Regions from separate parts of the Lysinibacillus sp. KU-BSD001 genome, predicted to be linked through region 1. Evidence: riboswitches for the same ligand, from Rfam matches in the RefSeq annotation. Region 1 holds a riboswitch; each other region holds the start of a gene.
What was found. Region 1 has a riboswitch for thiamine pyrophosphate ahead of tenA (thiaminase II). Riboswitches for the same ligand answer to the same signal wherever they lie in the genome.
Positions count from the first base shown of each region.

Region 1 (4,173 bases):
AGCTTCTTAAGTACGTCATCCGTTTTCTCTCCCCATCATTAATTTTTCCTTCAGTAGCTTAAAATATTTCCGACTAATATGTATCGTTGTTTCGTTGTCTAGTAAGAGTTGCGGGGTAGAGACAATGCCCATTTGAATGGATACAATCTTGGATAAATTCACGAGTGTAGATTTATTCACTTTGACAAAGCTCGCTTCAAACAATGCTTCAAGCTCATATAGTTTGCGCTTTGATTCAAATTCCTCTTCTGCTGTTTGAAAATACACTTTTCCATCTTCCACATAAATCGTGAAAATATCCTCTAATTTCAACATGCGAATTTCTGTAGCATTATAGCCGTCGATCATAGAGATTTTGGGGGACTTTAATGTTTTCATGAGCTGCTCTACTTCATTTGTATAAGCATCTGTAAACACATGTACCTCTATTTCTTTATATTGCTCATGAACGGTTAGTTGGACTTTCATTTGCAAAGCTCCTTTCTGTCTCTAGTGTAGCAGGTGATAAACGCTCTTTTCGCAACCTAAACGTAAGTGGTTAAAAAAGGACTGTATGTGGTATTTATTGTATAGTGAATGGTTGAGGGAATAAATGTTAAAGTATATAAATGGATTAATTTTTGTTGGGAAGCAATGGTTGAAAGTGAGGGAAGGTGGACTTCAATATAAGGGGACTTGGTTTTTAAAACGTGAAGAAGTATGCACTTTTGGCGAAGGGCGAAGACGGTAATAGGACGTTGAAGTTTATAGTTATGGATCCGCGGAAAGCATTGTCAAAAAAATCTTGTCTTGCGTTTTAGTGAATTCATGTTATTGTTATAAATAGTAATTAGAACACACTAGGGGAGTCTTATTTGAAGGCTGAGATTGAACAATTGTTCTAAACCCTTTGAACCTGTACTAGTTCACGCTAGCGTAGGAAAGTGGTTGTCGTAGGATAAGAAGGACTTATTCTCCCCACTCATCGCTTTGTGAGTGGGGTTTTTTAATTTTATACGAATAACACTACTAGGGGCGCCGTATTGGCTGAGATTGTACCCTTTGCACCTGATCTAGTTCATGCTAGCGTAGGAAAGTAGGGAATAAAGAGCTCTATGCTTTTTATAGCCGCTTTCCATATGGGGAAGCGGTTTTTTTAAAAGATAAGAAAGTATAAAATTTTTCTAGTTTAAAGAGTGTCTAGCGCAAGCGGACCAGCCCCTCGTGACGTTTCGAAAGTCTCTTCGTGTGGCAAGCACACTGTGAGCCTTTCTCCAACGCATGTCGGGGCTAGAGAGGGCGCTTGCGCTTTTCTTAGTAGACAGCAAAGTATTTCATGAATATCCGTAAAGATGCGACAGTACCTCTCCCTATTTTGAGCGAGATGTGTCTTTCTAATAGTATTAAGTTTAGGAGGAATTGAAATGACGAAATTTACAAATAGGCTTTATGAGAATGTGCAACCGATTTGGGAGAAGAATCATCAGCACCCATTTGTACAGGAGCTGGGACAAGGAACATTAGCGGAGGAAAAATTCATTCAGTATATGAAGCAGGATTATGTATATTTAATCGATTACGCGAAGCTATTTGCAGTAGGTGTGACGAAAGCACATAATTTAGACATGATGAACAAATTTTCTAAAGTATTGCATGATACACTTCATTTTGAAATGGAGTTGCATCGTCAATTTGCGGCTGAATTTGGTATTACACGAGAAGAGCTTGAGCAGACTAAGCCAACACCAGACAACTTAGCTTATACGAATTATATGTTAAATGTTGCTCAAAATGGTAGTTTAGCAGAGGTTGTAGCGAGTCTTTTGCCTTGTGCATGGGATTATTGGGAAATTGGGAAATTATTAAGAAAGCAATACGGGGATCAATTAGCATCTAACCGTTATGCAAAATGGATTGAGACATATGACTCTGAGGAATTTGCACAAGGAGCGAAATGGTTAATTGATTTAATGGATGAGCTAGCGGATGGGAAGCCAGAACGAGAGCTAGCTGTACTTGAAAAGCATTTCCAAATTACATCGAAATATGAGTATTTATTTTGGGATATGAACTATTTCAAACGTGATTGGCCAATCTAATTCTTTTAGCAGGTGTAAAATACAAGCTGAAAGAAGTGAAAGCCTTTGGCGGACGCAATGACGCCCAGGCAGAATTGATGTTGTGGAGTTGGTGGAACGAAGATGACACTCGTATTGAAAAATGTATCCTATTCCTATGATAAACAGGCAGTGATTTCTAATTTGGATGTAGAAATCAAATCGGGCGAGTTCGTTTCATTAATAGGGAAAAGTGGTACGGGAAAGAGCACCATTTTGAAATTAATTACGGGTCTTTTGCAGCCTGATGAGGGGGAAATCACCATAAATGGGCGCCCCATCAAGCTGGGCGATGTAGGCTATATGCCACAGCGTGATTTATTGTTGCCGTGGCGAACAGTGTTGGACAATATGATGCTGCCATCAGAAGTAAAAAAAGACCAAAGCTATACGAAGGAAGAGGCAAGACAATGGCTGGAGCGTGCGGGCCTATTAGCATATGAACATGCGCTTCCCCAGCAATTATCGGGTGGCATGAGGCAAAGAGTCTCCTTTTTACGGGCGCTGTTAATAGGGGAGGACGTACTGTTACTGGATGAACCTTTTGGTGCGCTGGATGCTTTTACGAAAAAGGATATGCAAGCTTGGTTACTGTCGATTTGGCAGGAGCTTAATAAAACGGTATTATTTATTACCCATGATTTAGATGAGGCCTGCTATTTAAGCGACCGTATTTTATTACTACATGCAGACAAAAAACTTGAACAGATTCCCGTCCCGTTAAAACGCCCACGTCGACCAGATATGTTACATGAGATGGAATTTGTGACTTTAAGAAAAAACGTAGAGAGAAAGATTGCTCATGAATACGATTAAAAATTGGTTTAAAACGTATTATTTATTTCTTTTGTTTAGCTGCACCATTTTACTAGCTGTTGAGTGGGCGGTACGTGCTGACATGGTTCCGGCGTTTATTATTCCAGCGCCAACGGGTGTATTGATGCTGATTATTGAAAATTGGCGCCCGCTTTTTTTAGAGCATTTGCCTGTGACATTATTAGAGTTTACAATCGGGTTTGTCATTGCAGTAGTGGGCGGTGTTTTACTAGCGGTCAGTATGTTTTATTCTAAAACGATCGAGAAAATGCTGTATCCAGCTGTTCTCATTTCGCAAATGATCCCGATCATTGCCTTATCCCCAATCTTTATCCTTTGGTTTGGTTATGAGATTTGGAGTAAGGTTGCCGTTACGATTTTAATTTCATTTTTCCCTATCGTAGTGGGTACTTATGATGGTTTAAAGGCGACAGATCGGGAGTATGTAGACTTATTCCGATCAATGGGCGCCACTCGTTGGCATATTTTTTGTAAACTACAAATTCCAATGGCGCTACCGTCATTCTTTTCAGCATTAAAGCTATCGATTGTTTACGCTTTAGTCGGTGCAACGATTGGAGAATGGCTCGGAGCGAGTGAAGGGCTCGGCTATTATAGTAGACGAATGTCAGGTAATTTAAATGCAGAAGGTGTATTTGCAGCTATTACCATTTTAACTGTATTAGGAATCGTGTTATTTACGATTGTTTCTATAATTGAACAACGTGTATTACGATGGAAAAACAAGTAGAAGGAGCATTTTTAATATGAAGAAACTTTATGTATGGACATTATTGCTAGCAAGTTTCGCCATGATTATGGCGGGTTGCTCGGATAAGGATAGTGAACAAGGAACGAAGGATTTAGAAGAGATTAGTATTATGTTAGATTGGTATCCAAATGCCGTGCATTCTGCGATTTATGTGGCGAAAGAAAAAGGCTATTTTGAAGATGCAGGTTTAGATGTGGAAATTCAAATGCCTGCTGATACAAATGATCCTTTAAAGCTAGCGGCTACAGGGAAAGTGGATTTAGCAATTAGCTACCAATCACAACTATTAGTTTCACGTGCTGAGGATATCCCTGTTGTATCAGTGGCAGCACTAGTAAGACATTCATTAGATGCGATTATGTATAAAGAAGAAAGTGGGATCCAATCGCCGAAGGATTTAGAAGGAAAAAGAGTAGGTTATCCATCCACAACAGTAAGTGAAGCGATTGTCGCTTCAATGGTTGCCAATGATGGTGGTGATGTGCAACA
Region 1 covers NZ_JBDQZI010000008.1:101,019-105,191, forward strand. Annotated here, with positions in the region: gene AAGS61_RS12995 (DUF3021 domain-containing protein) at 1-19, opposite strand, end outside; gene AAGS61_RS13000 (LytTR family DNA-binding domain-containing protein) at 16-468, opposite strand; gene AAGS61_RS13005 (hypothetical protein) at 593-730, shown strand; TPP riboswitch at 832-939, shown strand; TPP riboswitch at 1,001-1,091, shown strand; gene tenA (thiaminase II) at 1,404-2,078, shown strand; gene AAGS61_RS13015 (ABC transporter ATP-binding protein) at 2,181-2,912, shown strand; gene AAGS61_RS13020 (ABC transporter permease) at 2,899-3,663, shown strand; gene AAGS61_RS13025 (ABC transporter substrate-binding protein) at 3,680-4,173, shown strand, end outside.

Region 2 (4,173 bases), on a different contig from region 1:
TACCGACGACAAAGCCCGCTACCATCGCACTTGCGCCAACTGATGTCGCAAAGGTACTCATGACTGGTAGCTGTGTGAATAAATCAATAAACGTAAAGAACACAATGAGATACACAAGCCATGACTTACGAAACGGCTTGAGTGTATATAGGTTTTGTCTTTTTTTTACATAAAAATCAAATAGAAAATTTCCTGTTGGAATAAATGCTACAACGAGCGCTAGGAGCGACCATCCTATATTCCATTGAACGCGTAATTGCGCATAAGCAATTGCTATAACATATGCTATAAAAATGCCACCATGTAATGCGCCTGTAATCGTCACAGCGAGCGGAAAATCCGCGAAATATTTTAATGGCATCGCAATACATAATAGAACTAAAAGCGAAATTCCATCTAAAATGCCTGTTATACGTAATAGTTTAATTGGATGAAATGTCAAAACGATGCCTCCCTTCATATAAATAAGACTCACAGTTTAATTGTATAGGAGGGAAAACGCCCTCGTCTATAAATAGAACAAGAAAAAGCGACAATTGTGTCGCTTTTTCGTCATTTATTTCATATTTTTTAGATGTTGCACTGTTTGATCAATCGATTCACTTTCACAAATGGTAGAAATAACGGCTACACCATCTGCGCCTGCCTGAAGGGGCTCCCAAGCATTTTGTTCCGTAATACCACCAATCGCAACTGTCCATAAATGTGGATACGTTTCTGTCACTTGTCGTAAAAAATGGGTTCCTGCAGGTGTTTTGGCATCATCTTTTGATTTTGTTGCAAAGATCGGCCCAATACCGACATATGTTGCACCATTTGCTAGTGCTACTTCTAGCTCTTCCATCGTATGCACCGATACACCAAAAATCATATCGCCTATCCGTTCTTTCACTGTCATTACTGCTTCATCTTCCTGACCTACGTGTACACCATCTGCTTGTAGTTTCAATGCTAGTTCCACGTCGTCATTCACGATAAATGGGACATTGTATTGTTGACACAGCGCTTGACAATCCTTCGCAAATTGTTCGTATGCCTCACCTGTCAATGCCCCGTCACCCTTTTCACGAAACTGAAACATCGTCACACCTGCTTGTAATGCTTCTTCTAATACACGTAAAGGTTGTTTATGCTTTGCATTTTGTGTCCCCATAATAAAGTACACACTTAGTTGTTCACGCTTCAATGACTCTCACCTCGACTTGCCCCTGTTGCTGTTTATACGCAAAATGATTCGTCGGTCCATGTCCGTGACCAATATTCAGTGGATTTTGAATTGCTAGTTGGACAAATTTCTTTGCTTCGATAATGGCTGTTTTCATGTCATATCCCTGCCCTAAAAAGGCGGTTAGTGCCGCTGAAAATGTACAACCTGTTCCATGTGTCTGATTCGTTTGAATACGTTCACTTTGTATAGCAAATGATGACCCATCTGCAAAATAAATCGTATCAACCGCAGTGTCACCCGCTAAATGGCCACCTTTCATGACAACACATTGCACACCGTAGCCAAATATGACTTGTGCCGCTTTTTCGATATCCTCCGACGTTGTAATCGTCACACCACTTAACACTTCGGCTTCTGGAATATTCGGTGTCACGACAGTTGCGAGTGGCAATAACGTTGTTTTCATCGCTTCAATGGCCGCTTGTTGTAAAAGTGTTGCACCACCTTTAGCAATCATGACTGGATCAATGACAAGTTGTACATCCTTTTCACGTAATACTTCGGCAACGGACGTTATAATTTCAGCTGAAAATAACATACCCGTTTTAATCGCTTTCACTGGCATATCACGAAAAACCGCCAGTATTTGTTGTACTACAAAATCTGAATCTACAGGTGAAATGCCTTCTACACCTAGCGTATTTTGCGCGGTAAGTGCGGTAATAGCCGTCGTACCAAAAACGCCTAATTCCTGAAACGTTTTTAAATCTGCCTGAATGCCTGCCCCGCCACCTGAATCTGAGCCGGCAATGGTCATAACAATATTCATGATTTAGCCTCCATTGATAATTGTTCGAGTGCGTTCAATATTTCAACTTGCACTGTACCAATCCCGTATTGGCAAGCTTGTGCAGCTACTTGTTGGTAATCAGCTGCTAACGCTTGTAACTGCTGTAGACGATTCCCTTCCAATGAACAAGCTGCTGCTGTTAATGCACTGAGTAAACATCCTGTTGCTGTAACGTTTGTAATTTTTTCGTGTCCACCTGTCACTTCGACTACATGCACCCCATCTGTTAAAACGTCTGTATAGCCTGTCACAAAAATAATCGTATTGTACGCTTTGGCCATTAAACGAGCAACTTCGATAACATCCATTTCTCCTTCGCCGCTATCAACACCTCTTGTTTCCCAGTGCACGCCAGCAAGTGCCGCTAGTTCACCTACATTACAACGAATACAAGCCACTTTTACATCTTCTAAAATCTTTTCTACAACACGGCGGCGGTAATCTGATGCGCCCACACCAACTGGATCTAATACAACAGGAATTCCCTTGTCGTTTGCTGCCTTCCCCGCTGCTAACATCGCTTGAAACGAAGCATCATGTACTGTCCCAATATTAAGGAGTACCGCATTAGCGATGCCAACTAATTGCTCTGCATCTTGCAACGCCTCAGACATAAGCGGCGAAGCTCCTACTGCTAATAAACCATTCGCTGTAAAATTAGCTGCTACTGTATTTGTCATACATAATACAAGTGGCTGTTTAACACGAATCTGTTGTAAACTCATATTGTTTAATCTCACTTTCATATTAGGTTTTTTATCACATTAACATTCACCGATACTTTCCACTAAATTAACGCGAGTGAAAAAGAAAAAACGATATCAGGACAGAGCCTGACATCGCTTGAAAGTCGGTTTCTATCCACATTCCTACGCAAGTACTAACTTACAGGTTCAAAGAGTCAGTGCAGTTGTGTGCACAATCTCAGCCGACTACCTCGGCCCCTCCTGTGGGTACTATTCATCTGTCTTCATGATAATATATTCATTTAAGAATAACAACCTCATTTGAGTGATGTTTCCCCATCTACACGAAACAGTCAATTGAAAAGGCATGCCCTGTAAAAGAGCATGCCTGAAATACACGTACTGGTCTTAGCGTACTTCTGCACCTGCTGTAGCTAATGCTTTTAGTACTTTGTTATGTGCTGCTACTACTTCTTCATCTGTTAACGTACGTTCTGGGTCGAAATAAGTTAAAGAGAAAGCAACTGATTTTTTGCCTGCTGCCATTTTCTCCCCTTCGTAAACGTCGAACACTTTCACATCTTTTAACAGTTTTGTGCCCGCACCTTTAATAATAGCTACGATTTCACCAGCTGGCATTGTACGGTCAAGCTCTAATGCAATATCACGTGTCATCGCTGGGAAACGTGGAACAGGTGTGTACACTAATTCTTCTGTTGCGGCACTTAAAATAGCGAGTAAGTTTAGTTCCGCTACATATGTTTCTTTGACACCTGCTTTTTTCTGTTCTGCTGGGTGTAACTGACCGATTAAACCGATTACTTCTCCATCAAGTAGCACATGTGCTGTACGTCCTGGATGTAAGCCATCAATAGTAGTTTTTACGTAAGAAATGCGATCTGTTAAGCCAAGCTTTGTCACTACTGCTTCAACGATTCCTTTCGCCACAAAGAAATCAACATTTTTCTTTTCACCTTGCCATGCATGATCCGTCCATTTACCTGTTAAAACAAGCGCTAAATGTTCTTCTTCAAGTGGTAATTCATCCGCTGTTTGACCAAGGAATACAGAACCGATTTCATATAATGCAACCGAATCAATTTGACGTGCCACATTGTATGCAGCTGCTTCCACTAAGTGTGGGATTAAGCTTTGGCGTAATGTAGAACGCTCTTCTGAAATTGGCATTAATAACTTTGTTGTTTCTTCTGCTTTTAACGCAAATTTTTGTGACGCTTCCGCAGAAGTAAGGGAATATGTCACCGCTTGGTATAAACCAGCACCTTCCATTACACTACGCACAATACGACGTTTTCCTTGATATGCTGTTAAACCGCCTACCACATCAGATGCTGGTAATGTAATTGGAATTTCATCGTACCCATACATACGTGCGATTTCTTCTACGATATCTTCTTCAATTTTAATATCTCCGCGACGTGTTGGTACGTCAATAATAAGCATGCCAT
Region 2 covers NZ_JBDQZI010000003.1:217,145-221,317, reverse strand. Annotated here, with positions in the region: gene AAGS61_RS06425 (MFS transporter) at 1-442, opposite strand, end outside; gene thiE (thiamine phosphate synthase) at 557-1,186, opposite strand; gene thiD (bifunctional hydroxymethylpyrimidine kinase/phosphomethylpyrimidine kinase) at 1,176-1,997, opposite strand; gene thiM (hydroxyethylthiazole kinase) at 1,994-2,743, opposite strand; TPP riboswitch at 2,868-2,976, opposite strand; gene pheT (phenylalanine--tRNA ligase subunit beta) at 3,113-4,173, opposite strand, start outside.
Region 2: linked by a shared signal. The riboswitch ahead of thiM (hydroxyethylthiazole kinase) and the one ahead of tenA (thiaminase II) in region 1 are both predicted to bind thiamine pyrophosphate.

Region 3 (4,173 bases), on a different contig from region 1:
GGAATTATGAGTGCGACTTTAGGGACACTCATTAAAGAATTAGCACCGGACTGGAATATTAAAGTATTTGAGAAGCTTGAAAAAGCAGGAGAGGAAAGCTCTCACGAATTAAATAATGCTGGTACAGGGCATGCAGCACTGTGCGAGCTTAACTACACTTCTGAAAAACCGGATGGCTCGGTTGACATTAAAAAAGCAATTAATGTTAACGAACAATTCCAAGTTTCAATGCAGTTTTGGTCATATTTAGTAAAAAATAATTTAATTCGTAATCCACAAGACTTCATTATGCCGTTACCTCATATGAGTATGGTACAAGGTGAAGAAAATATCAAGTTTTTAAAGAAACGTTTCGAAACAATGTCACAAAATCCATTATTCCAAGGAATGGAGTTTTCTGATGATCCGGAAACATTAAAAGAATGGATTCCGCTAATGATGCAAGACCGTCCAGCGAACGACCGTATCGCGGCGACAAAAATCGACACAGGTACAGACGTTAACTTTGGTGCGTTAACACGTATGCTAGTTAGTCATTTACAAACGCAAAACGTAGATGTTCACTACAATCATAGTGTTGAGAGCCTTAAACGTACGAAAGACGGTTTATGGGAAGTAAAAGTGTACGATAACGATGCTTGTATAATGCATTACCACTATGCAAAATTCATCTTCCTTGGCGCAGGTGGAGGCAGCTTAGAGCTATTACAAAAAACAGGTATTCCTGAAGGGAAACATATCGGTGGATTCCCAATTAGTGGATTATTCTTAGCGTGTAACAATCCAGAAATCGTTGAGCAACACAATGCAAAAGTATACGGAAAAGCTAAAGTGGGTGCACCACCAATGTCTGTTCCTCACCTTGATACACGCTATATCGATAACAAAAAATCATTATTATTCGGACCATTTGCAGGCTTCTCACCGAAGTTCCTAAAAACAGGTTCAAATATGGATTTATTCGCTTCTGTAAAACCGCATAATATTACAACATTATTAGCGGCGGGTGTTAAAGAAATGGCTTTAACAAAGTACTTAATTCAGCAGCTCATGTTATCAAAAGAACAACGTATTGAAGAGTTACGTGATTTTATCCCGAATGCGAAAGCAGATGACTGGGATATTATCGTAGCAGGTCAACGTGTACAAGTTATTAAAGATACTGAAGCGGGCGGTAAAGGAACGCTTCAATTCGGTACAGAGGTTATTACAGCAGCGGATGGTTCAGTTGCAGCGTTACTAGGCGCTTCTCCAGGTGCTTCTACTGCCGTACACGTTATGCTGGAAGTAATCAAACGTTGTTTCCCACAAAATATGAAAGAGTGGGAGCCAAAAATTAAAGAAATGATCCCTTCTTACGGTTTATCATTAATGGATCACCCAGAGCTTCTACGTGAAATTCATGCTTCAACAGCAGAGGCACTTGAACTAAGCGAAAAAGAGCTAGTGCATAGCTAATTCTTTTGTATAGAAAACAAAAAACCTTCAATCTATTTTAGATTGAAGGTTTTTTTCAGTTATTTGACAAAACGTGCACCTATATAAGTCATTTTAAAACTCATGGTAAACGGTCAAAACGCAGCGGTATTCGGTCAAAAACATGTAGGTTAGTGTTTAAAGTCAATCGTTATGCCCAAAGATTAAACTATATTAACAGAAAGTTCTATCCAAACGCGTTTATCAGGAAATAGTTGAAAAGTATCCTTTTATTTTAGATGGAAATAATGTACAATGGCAGTAATTGAATAGTGTTAACTAGGGGAGTCCAATGAGTTGGGCTGAGAGGGAAACGCATTGAAGTTTCTTGACCCTTTGGACCTGATCTGGATCATGCCAGCGTAGGGAAGTTAGAAATCTTTAGTATATGTGCAAATGTCTATATACATATCGTAAGCTGGGTCCGTTTATCTTTATCATAAATGGATTCAGCTTTTTTTGCGGATAGGAAAGTATCTGCAAAACGTAGCATCAGCTTGACCTATTTGAGTTACGCTGTGCCTTTCTAATTTGCCTCACTACTACTCGGTTAATCTAGATCTCGTCCTTTATAAATATAAAGGAGGAGTTTTTTATGTCATCAACGTCATTAAACAAAGAAAACATTTCGATTATGTCCAATTTTCCGGGGAGTAAAAAAGTATATGTGATTGGTTCAAGACCAGATATAAAAGTGCCGATGAGAGAAATTTTACTAAGCCCAACGACTAGTACAGTAGGGGAAGAGGAAAATTCACCCGTGCAAGTTTATGATACAAGTGGGCCTTATACGGATCCGCGCATTTCCATCGATATCACAAAAGGGTTAACGGCTCTTCGAAGTAAATGGATTGAGGAACGAGCAGATGTAGAAATGTATGAGGGACGGCAAGTAAAGCCAGAAGACAATGGCTATAAACATGAACATGATCCGCGTGCTCAGCAAAACATTTTCCCGAACTTAAAGCGCCAGCCATTGTGGGCAAAGGAAGGGAGAAATGTGACCCAACTTCATTATGCGAAAAAAGGCATTATTACGCCAGAGATGGAGTTTATTGCGATTAGGGAAAATATGGACCCTGAATTTGTGCGGAGTGAGGTAGCGAGAGGGCGAGCGATTATTCCTTGTAATATTAATCATCCAGAGCTAGAACCGATGATTATTGGACGCAATTTTCATGTTAAAGTGAACGCCAATATTGGGAATTCTGCGGTTTCCTCTTCGATTGAAGAAGAAGTAGAAAAAATGATTTGGGCTACACGCTGGGGCGCCGATACGATTATGGATCTGTCTACAGGCAAAAATATTCATACAACACGTGAATGGATTATCCGTAATGCGGCTGTTCCAGTGGGGACTGTGCCGATTTATCAAGCTCTTGAAAAAGTAAATGGAATCGTAGAAAATCTGACATGGGAAATTTACCGTGATACGTTAATTGAACAAGCCGAACAGGGAGTGGATTATTTCACGATTCATGCAGGTGTGCTGCTTCGTTATATTCCATTAACAGCGAACCGTTTAACAGGCATTGTGTCGCGTGGTGGATCAATTATGGCGCAGTGGTGTTTAGCGCACCACCAAGAAAACTTCCTGTATACGCATTTTGAAGAAATTTGTAACATTATGAAAGCATACGATGTAGCCTTTTCCCTTGGAGATGGTTTACGCCCAGGCTCTATTCATGATGCCAATGATGCAGCGCAATTTGCAGAGCTTGAAACGCTTGGTGAGTTAACAAAAATTGCATGGAAGCATGATGTGCAAGTGATGGTAGAAGGGCCTGGCCATGTACCAATGCATCTTATTAAAGAAAATATGGATAAACAATTAGAAATTTGTGAGGAAGCACCGTTTTACACATTAGGACCGCTGACGACAGATATTGCACCAGGTTATGATCATATTACATCTGCGATTGGTGCTGCGATGATTGGTTGGTTTGGTACGGCGATGCTTTGCTATGTGACACCGAAGGAACATTTAGGTTTACCAAATAGAGACGATGTACGTGAAGGCGTCATTACGTATAAAATTGCTGCTCATGCTGCCGATTTAGCAAAGGGGCATCCGGGAGCGCAAAAAAGAGATGATGCCTTATCGAAAGCACGCTTTGAATTCCGTTGGCGAGACCAATTCAATTTATCATTAGATCCTGAACGAGCAATGGAATATCATGATGAAACATTGCCAGCGGAAGGCGCAAAAGTAGCTCATTTTTGTTCGATGTGCGGACCGAAGTTTTGCAGCATGAGAATCTCACATGATATTCGCAATAGCGTCAAAGAAAAAGAAACGAAAGCAGTGGAAGAAGGTTTAAAGGAAAAAGCCAAAGAGTTTAAACAATCTGGTGGCACATTGTATCAATAGTTAGCGAAAAGAAGCACTTCTACGGAGGTGCTTCTTTATTTTTTAGAAGCTACCAACCATTTAATTCACTATAATGACAATTACGTGGAAAAAACACTAAGAAAATCTTAAGAATTGGTGTGTGAGTTTGTTAAGATTTACTTAGTATCATGTCCTTATACGAATCCTATAGGGGTGATTAGATGATCGGGAAGCGATGGAGGAGTGAATGGAATTGAACATTTTGATTTGTGATGATGATAAAGAAATTGTCAGGGCGATTAGCATTTATTTAGAAAATGAAGGATATCAAATATTCAAAGCGTACAACGGGGTAGAGGCGATTG
Region 3 covers NZ_JBDQZI010000011.1:2,804-6,976, reverse strand. Annotated here, with positions in the region: gene mqo (malate dehydrogenase (quinone)) at 1-1,458, shown strand, start outside; TPP riboswitch at 1,748-1,862, shown strand; gene thiC (phosphomethylpyrimidine synthase ThiC) at 2,072-3,847, shown strand; gene AAGS61_RS14865 (response regulator transcription factor) at 4,056-4,173, shown strand, end outside.
Region 3: linked by a shared signal. The riboswitch ahead of thiC (phosphomethylpyrimidine synthase ThiC) and the one ahead of tenA (thiaminase II) in region 1 are both predicted to bind thiamine pyrophosphate.

Region 4 (4,173 bases), on a different contig from region 1:
CCATTTACAATTATGAACATGCTTTCATCACCTCCTAAACAGTTAATGGCTTTTGGCGGTCAAGTCGAAATGCCTCTATCCACTCTTTTTTCACGTCTCTTTTCAAAATGAGATTGGCAATCATCTCACCTGTTGCGGGAGCTAACAAAATGCCATTGCGATAATGCCCTGTTGCAAATAAAATGGATTCATCTTCTGGATGATGACCGATGAATGGCTTTTGATCAAACGTTTGTGGTCGTAATCCCGACCAAACAGCATCGATGTTCATATGAGCACTAGTAGGCAATAGCTCTTTCGCTTTTTGAATTAATGTTTCGATACCATTTAAACTTACTTGTTCTGTCCAGTCGTTCTCTTTCATCGTTGCGCCAATAACAAGCTTTCCGTTATTTCTTGGAACAATATAGTATTTATCATGGAAAATCGTATGCTTTAAAACAGCTTGTTCATCCGTAACGGATATACACTCCCCTTTGACTGGCGTCATTTGATGCTGTAAACCTAGCTCCTTAAAGAAAGTAGTGCTCCAAGCACCACTGGCAATCACAACGCGCTTTGCTTCCACAAGTCCTCGTGTTGTTTCAATTAGAAAATTGTCATGCTGTTTTTGGATGTGTAGCACCTTTGTATAGTCAAAAATGGATGCTCCAAGAACTTGAGCGCTTTTAGCAAAAGCCTGGCATACACCAATCGGTAACACATTAATATCGTCTTGGATATATGCTGCACCTACTATATGAGGGGAAACATCTCGTTCTAGTTTTCTTACTTCCTCTGCTTCAAGCCATGTAACAGTAGGTTGCGCTAACATGGCCGCTAATTCTTTTTTGTCACGATCAGAAAAGGCAAGCTTTAAAATCCCGCCCTTTCTATACCCCAAGTCGATACCACTTAACGCATATAATTCCTCTTTTAACTTCGAATAAAGAGACTGACTATATCTTGCAAAAGGGAAAAAAACATTGACATCCCCTTCACACTCCGAATGAGCACCGAGCATGCCTGCCGCTGCACTTGTCGCTTTTGCGCCGATTTGACTTTCCTCAAACACCGCTACGTCGATTTGCTCTTTTGCTAAATAGTAAGCAATGGCACTTCCAATAATCCCGCCACCAATGACGGCTACTTCATAGCTTGTTTTCATATTTGACCACCTCATCGAATTGACTTGCTGCAGCGAATGGATTTTCTGCCGAAAAAATACCGGACATCACAGCAATGCCGTCCGCTTGTATATGTTGTAATGCCTGTACTTGGTCTAACTTAATCCCACCAATTGCAAAGACAGGAATCTTCAAATATTTTTTCATCTGAAGAATCGGGGCAAGACCATGCGGAGCCTTTCCTTTTTTGCTATTCGTTTCAAAGCAATGACCATATAACACATAGTCAGCCCCTTGTCGCTCCGCCTCTTGTGCGCCTTCATAATCATGTACAGACTTCCCTACCTTGATATGTGGAAATAACGCCTTCACCTTTTGTACAGGTAACCCCTTTTCTGGCAAATGCACCGTTTGAATGCCACTACATAATGCAACATCCAATCGATCATTTAAAATAAGCTTCCCTTTTTCAATACCACCCTCGTCTAAATAGTGAAGCAATGTCATGACTTCTTTTACTGTCTTTGTCTTTTCTCGTATTTGGATAAAGTCGACGTTGTGCTGAATTTGGAGTATTTTCTTTGCCAGTTCCAGCACTGTATGCGAATCATCCGTTACTGCCATCAGCTTCATGTTAGACATGCACCCTCCTTTTGGCGATTTTTACAAATAAAAAAAACCACTCTCCTGAAAAGGAAAGTGGTTCTGTTTGAATAAGATCCATGTACAAAAAAGTACACAAAAAACCCCAACATCACTCTACTTCCCTACGCAGATACAAATCTGATCAGGTTGTGAGGGTTTAAAAGTAACTACTTTCTTCTCAGCCCTTATCAAGGGATCCCCTAGTAAAATTTCAATTTATTCAATTATTATGAATTTAACCATCATTCTATTACACAAATGTTGAAATAGCAAGAAGGCTTTTCAAATATGTTACAAGTATCTCCACTTCAATTCATGTCGTAATCGCATAAGTTCTCCCTTTTCATATAGATATTTATGTTCTCTTATCTAGGTATCTCGTAATGAGCAAAAACTCATCCTAAAAATACCAGGTCAATAGTACAAGGTATGTATCATAGCCTCCGCGCTTTGCCACAGCCTACACAGGAGCTAAAACAGGCACGGCCTGTTTGGATCTCCTGTTCCTGCTCCTGACGCTGCGCTTTCGTCGCAAAGAAAATCTTGGCTCCTGTGGCTATGGCGCGCTACGGCAAAAGTGAATACTTCTCGATATGCTAGAAAACCAGTTCTCTTCTCTAAAAGAAATCAATTTCTTTCTATTTGCAAGTATAATTGCCCAGCCTCTACCGTAATGAATGAGCAGCTTTCTTTATTTTTAGCAACCGATTATTTATGAAACAATAGTTGCTTGTAGCGGAGGCACGAGAGTGTAGCTGACGGCATACGCCTTTCGCTACAGAGCAAAGCTTCCTACGGGAAAAGCGATAGAAGAACAAAGGCTAAAACCGTCACGTCCTGTGACAACGCCTTTGTGACCAACATCATGTTGGCCTCAAGACCCCGCAGGAAATTTATTTGCGACGAAAGCGCAGCGACAGGAGCAGCGAAGGATGAGCGACGAGGAGGCTTGGTCTCGCCCGTGGAAAGCGAGTGCCGCAGCGGAAAGCAATGGTTACTCAAATGGAAATATATATTTGTGAATTTTCTCATTATGAGTAGTATGATAAAATATAAGTTAACTACTAACACAATAATGTTTACATAAAATCATTACATACGGAGGAAAGTATTATGTACAAACTACGCGGGCATCACCTTTTTTGCCTTTTAGGGTATCGAGGAATGGGCTACTCTAAAGAATACGTAGAAAATATGACGCGCATCCATCAAACATTGAGAGCTAATCCAAAAACACTTGTGCAGCTTGTTAAAGGCCCTGATCATTTATGCGAAAAGTATCCTAACTCTGGCGAATATCATTGTCAAGATGACAATATTTATGATAGAGATGCTGTCATTTTAGAAAAGCTCGGTCTTCATATTGGACAAATTGTAAGTTGGGAAGACATTGAATCCTCCGTCCAACAACATGTCATCCCAAGTGATATTGGCATCGTTTGTGAAACATGTTCTTGGCGCTCTTACGGGGTATGTGAGGAAGGGGTTCAGCGAATTACTACAGGAAACGGGTTGTGGGAAGTGAAATAGACTGCATAAACGTCTCTTTACTTGTAGTATGATGCTTTCCTATAGCAATCTCCCCTGTTACTACCCTTGATTTTTTCAAAAAAAAATACGTAAACAGACAAAAGAAGCACTCAATCATTTTGGCGTACAAAATGATTGAGTGCTCTCTTTTTTAACGACTAAAGTGAATTTTCCTTAAGCCATTTTTCAATATAAGGATAAATTTCATTTACTGCACGACGACCTGTACATACAGAAACGTGACCTGTTTGCACATCATGCAATGTCTTATTTTTGCTTGATACTTTATCATTCAGTGGCTTAATTTGTTGTGGTAAAACGATATTGTCACGAAGAGCACAAATATTCAATAGATTCGCTTTAATATTAGCTAGCTTTACTTGTTGTCCACGGACTTCTAATTCATCATTCATTAATTTATTATCCTGATAAAAGTCCCCAATCCATTGTCTATATGCTTCACCTGGGAAAGGCACGCCATCATTCAACCATTTTTGCATTAATTTCCAATTTAAAACCGACTCTTCATTATCCACACGATTCGCTAAATTGATATATGTCCCTAATGTATTAGAAACTGGACTTAGCAATTTATTTCCATAGTCAATCATTTCAAATGGAATATTGCCTAATGTATCAACTAGTTTATCTAATTGGAAATAATCTTTGTCTAACCAGTTCGTATATAAACCGGCATCTTCAAAATCGATTGGCGTTGTCATTAATACTAAATTACGAATTGGCAGGATATCATTATACAAGGCTGTGAAAATAGCCGTCATTGTACCGCCCATGCAGTATCCAAACATCGTAATTTCTTTCGCATTGGAAATCTTCAATATTTTTTTCACTGCTCGAGGTATATAGTCGACGATATAATCATCTAACTTCA
Region 4 covers NZ_JBDQZI010000014.1:8,748-12,920, forward strand. Annotated here, with positions in the region: gene thiS (sulfur carrier protein ThiS) at 1-20, opposite strand, end outside; gene thiO (glycine oxidase ThiO) at 35-1,147, opposite strand; gene AAGS61_RS17005 (thiamine phosphate synthase) at 1,131-1,748, opposite strand; TPP riboswitch at 1,854-1,963, opposite strand; gene AAGS61_RS17010 (DUF1284 domain-containing protein) at 2,865-3,281, shown strand; gene phaC (class III poly(R)-hydroxyalkanoic acid synthase subunit PhaC) at 3,440-4,173, opposite strand, start outside.
Region 4: linked by a shared signal. The riboswitch ahead of AAGS61_RS17005 (thiamine phosphate synthase) and the one ahead of tenA (thiaminase II) in region 1 are both predicted to bind thiamine pyrophosphate.